One region of the Pectobacterium aroidearum genome, then DNA from elsewhere that is predicted to be linked to it. Evidence: predicted binding sites of a transcription regulator. Region 1 holds the regulator's gene; the other holds the start of a gene.
What was found. The regulator ArgR, encoded in region 1, controls arginine synthesis, uptake and breakdown. The targets are predictions, from matches to a motif close to ANTGAATAAAAATACANT.
Positions count from the first base shown of each region.

Region 2: the regulator ArgR is predicted to act here: its motif matches at 2,020-2,037, upstream of argA (amino-acid N-acetyltransferase).

Region 1 is NZ_CP166097.1:4,377,293-4,380,961, forward strand. It holds gene AB8809_RS19715 (helix-turn-helix transcriptional regulator) at 1-52, shown strand, start outside; gene mdh (malate dehydrogenase) at 122-1,060, opposite strand; gene argR (transcriptional regulator ArgR) at 1,531-2,001, shown strand; gene tsaD (tRNA (adenosine(37)-N6)-threonylcarbamoyltransferase complex transferase subunit TsaD) at 2,099-3,112, opposite strand; gene rpsU (30S ribosomal protein S21) at 3,340-3,555, shown strand.
Region 2 is NZ_CP166097.1:3,994,861-3,998,529, reverse strand. It holds gene AB8809_RS18090 (L-talarate/galactarate dehydratase) at 1-598, shown strand, start outside; gene argA (amino-acid N-acetyltransferase) at 662-2,005, opposite strand; gene amiC (N-acetylmuramoyl-L-alanine amidase AmiC) at 2,264-3,508, shown strand; tRNA gene AB8809_RS18075 (tRNA-Met) at 3,644-3,669, opposite strand, start outside.

The sequences.
Region 1 (3,669 bases):
TCCGGAAACCAATGAGCTTATCGACAGAAAAAAACTCATCCGCCCCGATTAAAAAAGAAAAGCCGGAGATCGACATCTCCGGCTTTTTATTCAACGTCACGTATTACAAGAATCTCAATGATTAATTCTTGATGAACGTCTCGCCTAACTCAATATCCTGCTTCAGCGTATCCAGCATGCTGCTAAGCGCGTTTTGCTCAAAAGCGCTTAATGTGCCGATGTCTTTACGCTCTACAATGCCGTCTTTGCCCAACAGCACCGGCTGAGCGAAGAAACGGGCATGTTTGCCATCGCTTTCAACGTATGCACATTCCACCACACCGCTTTCGCCTTGCAGCGCACGAACCAGAGACAGACCAAAACGTGCAGCAGCCTGACCCATGGACAGCGTCGCCGATCCGCCACCCGCTTTGGCTTCAACAACTTCGGTGCCGGCATTCTGAATACGCTTGGTCAGATCGGCCACTTCCTGCTCGCTGAAGCTGATACCAGGAACCTGAGACAGCAATGGAAGAATCGTCACACCAGAGTGTCCGCCGATAACCGGTACATTAATATCCTGCGGCTGTTTGCCTTTCAGTTCAGCGACAAACGTGTTGGAACGGATGATATCCAGCGTGGTAACGCCGAACAGTTTGTTTTTGTCATACACGCCGGCTTTTTTCAGCACTTCTGCTGCAATGGCAACGGTGGTGTTCACTGGGTTGGTGATAATACCGATACAGGCTTTCGGGCAAGTAACCGCGATTTGCTCAACCAGATTACGCACAATGCCCGCATTGACGTTGAACAGATCGGAACGATCCATACCAGGCTTACGTGCCACACCGGCAGAGATCAGCACGATATCCGCGCCAGCAAGCGCAGGTTTAGCATCTTCACCGCTATAGCCTTTGATCTTCACTGCTGTAGGAATGTGGCTCAGATCGACGGCAACACCTGGCGTGACCGGCGCGATATCGTAGAGGGATAGTTCTGAACCTGAAGGAAGCTGGGTTTTGAGGAGGAGTGCGAGTGCCTGACCGATACCACCTGCTGCTCCGAGAACTGCAACTTTCATCCTAAACTCCTTATTATCGTAAAATAAAAAAGTGCCGTGAATTCATTTGGTTATAAACAGAATATAAAAATGGGGATAAGATCAGTCTACTCATCGTTCTGCAAATGGCATGAGAGACAAAAAAATACGCTATGTCTCTAATAATAAATCAAAAACAACCATTCGTTTGAAAGGTAAGTAAAGTTAATAAGCTATTGAGCTATAACGCGGTGTTCATTCACGTGCAATTAACCTGTGCGCTACATTACACCGATCGATGGCGTCCAAACAACATCATTCTGATAACATTTGATTTACTTTTATGTGACGCAGGACGCATTTTTCGGACTCCCCAAGAGGCGAATTTTTTTGAAAACAGCGACTAGCACATATCTGGTGAAATAGATTGGAATTATACGCGATTTAATTGCATAAAAATTCACACAACTGCATAATAGAAGGATTAACCATAACAATTAATCCGGTGCAGAATGCGAAATTCGACAAAACAAGAAGACCTCGTTAAAGCGTTCAAAGCGCTGTTAAAGGAAGAGAAGTTCAGTTCTCAAAGTGAAATTGTTCAGGCATTGCAAGACGAAGGATTTGAAAATATCAACCAATCCAAGGTGTCACGCATGCTGACGAAATTTGGCGCCGTGCGCACCCGTAATGCAAAAATGGAGATGGTGTATTGTCTCCCAGCCGAACTCGGCGTTCCTACCACATCCAGCCCGTTGAAGAATCTTGTGCTGGACGTGGACTATAACGATGCGGTCATCGTCATCCACACCAGCCCGGGAGCCGCGCAGCTCATCGCCCGTCTGTTGGATTCACTCGGGAAGTCAGAGGGAATCCTCGGCACCATCGCGGGGGATGACACGATCTTCACCACCCCAGCAAGAGGCTTCAGCGTCAAACAGCTTTACGAAGCGATTCTGGTGTTATTCGAACAAGAGCTGTAACGCGCCCGTTCACTGCCGCTCTTCATTGCTCGTTTCTTTACTGCATATTTTTCGCTACGTATAGGCTCTCTACACGTAGCGATTATTGCTAAAAAGCTCATACTGCTGGCAGCTCAGCCAACGGCCAGCGTGGTCGAACGGATACACCCAGCGTCTGACTGGCACCATGCGCCAGACGTACACTGCCCGCATAGGCAATCATCGCGCCATTATCCGTACAGAATTCAGGACGCGCATAAAACACTTCGCCGCCACGTTTCGCCATCACGTCGCCTAAGCGCTGACGCAGCGTCCGGTTCGCACTTACGCCCCCCGCCATGATCAGCCGTTTAAAGCCTGTTTCATCCAACGCACGACGGCACTTAATAGCCAGCGTATCCACCACGGCATCTTCAAATGCGCGGGCAATGTCAGCACGCGTTTGATCGTCATCACCGTTGCTACGAATCGTATTGGCAGCAAACGTTTTTAGCCCGGAGAAGCTGAAATCCAGACCGGGGCGATCGGTCATTGGGCGCGGAAACGTAAAGCGCTGGGAATCTCCCGCCTGCGCCATTTTCGATAGCATCGGCCCACCGGGATAATCCAGCCCCAGCAGCTTCGCCGTTTTATCGAACGCTTCACCCGCCGCGTCATCAATCGACTCACCCAGCAAACGGTACTCACCAATGCCCGTCACGCTGATGAGCTGCGTATGCCCACCAGAAACCAGCAGTGCCACGAAGGGAAACGCCGGTGGATTATCTTCCAGCATCGGTGCCAGCAAATGCCCTTCCATATGATGCACAGGAATCGCCGGCACATCCCAGGCAAACGCCAGAGAGCGGCCGACAGTCGCCCCCACCAGTAACGCGCCGACCAAACCGGGGCCCGCAGTGTAAGCCACACCATCGATATCGCCAGCCTGCAACCCAGCTTCACGCAGCGCTGCCTGAATGAGCGGCACCGTTTTACGCACGTGATCGCGCGAGGCGAGCTCAGGCACAACGCCGCCGTAATCGGCATGTAATTTAACCTGGCTGTATAACTGATTGGCAAGCAAACCGGTTTCTGTGTCATAAATGGCCACACCGGTTTCATCACAGGATGTTTCGATACCCAATACGCGCATTGCTGTTCCTACTTTGATGACGATACAAGCGCTCGTTGAATGCCGCTTGCTTCAAACTGTGGATAGTCTACCATAAGCGCCCTGATTTCTGCGCTGGCCGTGGTTGGGTGTTTTATGATCACCACAATGCTTTACAAAGGCGTCACGTTTGCAGTAGAATTCCGCACCATTTTGAAAAGGCTGGCACAAGGCCAGCGGCAAACCGAATTTATTGAGGTGAGAGGCACATGCCGGTAATTAAAGTACGTGAAAACGAGCCGTTCGACGTAGCTCTGCGTCGCTTCAAACGTTCCTGTGAAAAAGCAGGCGTTCTGGCTGAAGTTCGTCGTCGTGAGTTTTATGAAAAACCAACGACCGAACGTAAGCGCGCTAAAGCTTCTGCAGTGAAACGTCACGCGAAGAAATTGGCTCGAGAAAACGCACGCCGCACTCGTCTGTATTAATTTTCAGGAGGGTTTCCCTCCAACGCGTGATTAATCCGCAGACTTAGCAGTTGCATACGAAGGCCGTGCTTTCCGTAAGGAAGCGCGGCTTGTTGTCGTTTATAAGCTATATCC
Region 2 (3,669 bases), 380 kb from region 1:
GCCAAATACGGCTGAGGATATCCGTCGCCTCACAGCAGTGCGCGAAGCGCTGGGAGACGATTTCCCGCTGATGGTGGATGCCAATCAGCAGTGGGATCGCGAAACGGCGATTCGAATGGGGAGAAAGATGGAAGCCTTTAACCTGATCTGGATTGAAGAGCCGCTGGACGCCTACGACGTGGAAGGCCATGCGGCGCTGACAGCGGCGCTGGATACGCCGATTGCCACTGGCGAGATGCTGACCAGTTTCCGCGAGCATGAACAGCTGATCCTCGGTAACGCTAGTGATTTTGTGCAGCCGGATGCACCGCGTGTGGGCGGGATTTCTCCTTTCCTGAAGATCATGGATTTGGCCGCGAAGCATGGACGTAAGCTGGCACCGCACTTTGCGATGGAAGTGCATTTGCATCTGGCCGCAGCCTATCCGATTGAACCCTGGTTGGAACACTTCGAGTGGCTGAATCCGCTTTTCAACGAGCAGCTAGAGTTGCGCGATGGGCGGATGTGGGTATCCGATCGTCTGGGGCTGGGATTTACGCTAAGTGAACAGGCAAGGAAGTGGACAACGCTAAGCTGTGAATTTGGCAAGCAGCCATAAGTTGATAAACGGTCGTGGCCGATTTTACGGTCGGCCACGAGAAGGGTTATCGAGTGGAATAGCTCAGAGATCCAGCACCAGAATCTTTGAGCGACGCTGGTAGTTATACAGCGCCTGTTTCTTCTTCGGCAGCATTTCTACTTCGGCGGGTAAAAATCCGCGTTCCTGGAACCAGTGGATGCTGTGCGTCGTCAGCACGAACAGCTTTTGCAGACCTTGCTGACGCGCCTGAGCTGCAATGCGCATCAACAGCATATCGCCGCGTGATGAACTGCGGTAATCTGGGTGAACCGCGACGCAGGCCATTTCGCCGATACTCTCTTCTGGGAACGGGTACAGCGCAGCGCAGGCGATGGTCAGGTTATCGCGTACCACGACGGTGAATTTGTCGATCTCCATTTCCAACTGCTCGCGCGAGCGTCTCACCAGAATACCTTGTTCTTCCAGCGGGCGAATCAGTTCCAGAATACCGCCGATATCATTGATGGTCGCACGGCGAACCTGCTCGGCGCTCTCCATCACGATCTGTGTACCGATACCGTCACGTGAGAACAGCTCCTGTAGCAGTGCGCCGTCGTCCTGATAGCTGATCAGATGGCTACGGCGTACACCGCTACGGCAGGCTTTGACCGCACCGCGCAGGAATCTGACGGTGCCTGAATGGTAATCGCCAGTCTGTTCGAGCGTGTCAATACGCCGCTGTGCGTCATCCGGGAACAGCTCGGAAATGATGCTGCCTTCTTCATTGGTCACGCCCTGAGATGAGCAGAAGCCGATCATCTTCTCTGCCTTCAGCTTAATGGCGAGCTGGGTCGCGACCTCTTCCGAGGTTAAATTGAAACTTTCACCTGTGACAGAAACCGCAACTGGCCCGAGCAGGACAATTGCGCCGCTATTCAACTGGCGGTGAACGGCTTCTTCATCAATACGACGAATACGGCCGCTGTGGCAGTAGTCCACGCCGTCATCCACGCCAAGCGGCTGCGCGATAATAAAATTACCGCTGACGACATTAATGTGGGCACCTTGCAGCGGCGTGTTGTTCAGGCTCATCGACAGTCGGGCCGTGATGTCCAACTGCAACATCCCCGCAGCCTGCTTGACCAATTCCAGCGTGGTGCTGTCGGTGATGCGGGTGTTTTTATGGTAGTGAGGCTCGTAGTGGTGCGTTGTCAGGTTGGCATCGATCTGGGGGCGAGCGCCATAAACGACCACCAGCTTGATCCCCAGACTGTGCAGCAGCCCGATATCATTTACGATGCTAGAGAAGTTGGCATGTTCAATGGCTTCGCCACCTAACATGATGACAAACGTTTTGCCACGGTGGGCATTGATATAGGGAACTGAATGGCGGAAGCCCTGAACCAGTTCTGTACTACGTTCCTTCACTGCGAGCCCTCTTTGCATTTTTATTCGTAATTTCTGTATTTTTATTCTTTATGACGTAAAACGCAAGAGGAAGTATTAACCAGAAAAGCGAGGTTAATGCTTCAAATTTATGATATCCGCCTGTTATAAGGCCTGCAGATGATTTTTGCATGACAGCACCGGGCAGATTCGTTAAAGTTTTTGACAATTTTTACCTTTATTCACTTTTTGATCGCTTATCCCATGTATTAGCAAACAAAAATTCAGGATAACGCACAGCAATCAGATCGGAGCGGCATGTCTCATTCGAATCATCATCTGACTCGACGACGTCTATTACAAAGCGCAGCAGCAACCTGGCTGTTAAGCGTAAGCGGTGTCGGGATGGCGGCGACCACACAGGTCGTTGCCGTGCGCGTCTGGCCATCCTCCGCCTATACCCGCGTCACACTTGAATCCAATCACCCGCTGAAATATAACCAGTTTAGTCTCAGTAACCCTGAACGTATCGTGGTGGATATTGAAAATGTTCATCTGAACAGCGTATTGAAGGAAATAGCCAGCCAGTTTCAGCAGGATAATGACCCGTTGATTAAAGAGGCGCGCATCGGCCAGTTTGATAAAAGCACGGTGCGTTTGGTGCTGGAACTCAAGCAGCAGGCGACGACCAAAGTCTTTACGCTGGGGCCGGTGGCCGAATTCAAGCATCGACTGGTACTGGATTTGTACCCTGCCGCCGGACGCTACGACAACGAAGAAGATCCGCTGCTGGCGCTGTTGGAGGATTACAACAAGGGCGAACTGGAGCGCACGTTGCCCGCAGAAGCGCCGAAAGCCGGGAAGGCAGGACGGGATCGTCCGCTGATTATTATGCTCGACCCCGGTCACGGCGGTGAAGATCCTGGTGCGATTGGCAAGAATAAAACGCGTGAGAAAGACATCGTGCTGCAAATCGCTCGCCGCCTGCGCAAGTTGATCGATAATGAATCCAACATGAAGGCATATATGACGCGCAATGAAGATGTGTTCATTCCGCTGCGCGTGCGGGTGGCGAAAGCGCGCAAGCAGCGTGCCGATCTATTCATTTCGATTCATGCGGATGCGTTTACCAATCGAGCGGCAAGAGGATCGTCGGTTTTTGCACTCTCGAAGAAAGGCGCAACCAGTACCGCCGCCAGATTTCTGGCAGAAACTCAGAACGAATCGGATTTGATCGGCGGCGTAAGCATGAGCGGCGATCGCTATCTGGATCACACCATGTTCGATTTGGTGCAGACCGTCACTATCAGCGATAGCCTGAAGTTTGGTAAAGAGATCCTGACCCGCTTAGGCAAGGTGAATCGTCTGCATAAAAACAGCGTCGATCAGGCTGGCTTTGCGGTACTGAAAGCGCCGGATATTCCTTCAGTGCTGGTTGAGACGGCTTTTATCAGTAATCTGGAGGAAGAGCGCAAGCTGCGCACCAGCCATTTCCAGCAGCAAATTGCCGAATCCATTTTTGCAGGCATTAAAGCTTACTTTGCCAGTCAGGCTCAGCAGTAGTTGATGCTGCTGATGTCATACGATGACCGCGTCTAACCGGCGCGGTTCAGAGAAAATAGATGCGCAGAAAACAAAAAAGCACCCGTTAAGGTGCTTTATCGATAAGTTCTTAATCGAACTTGAAAATAGTCTTGTTGGTTGCGGGGGCCGGATTTGAACCG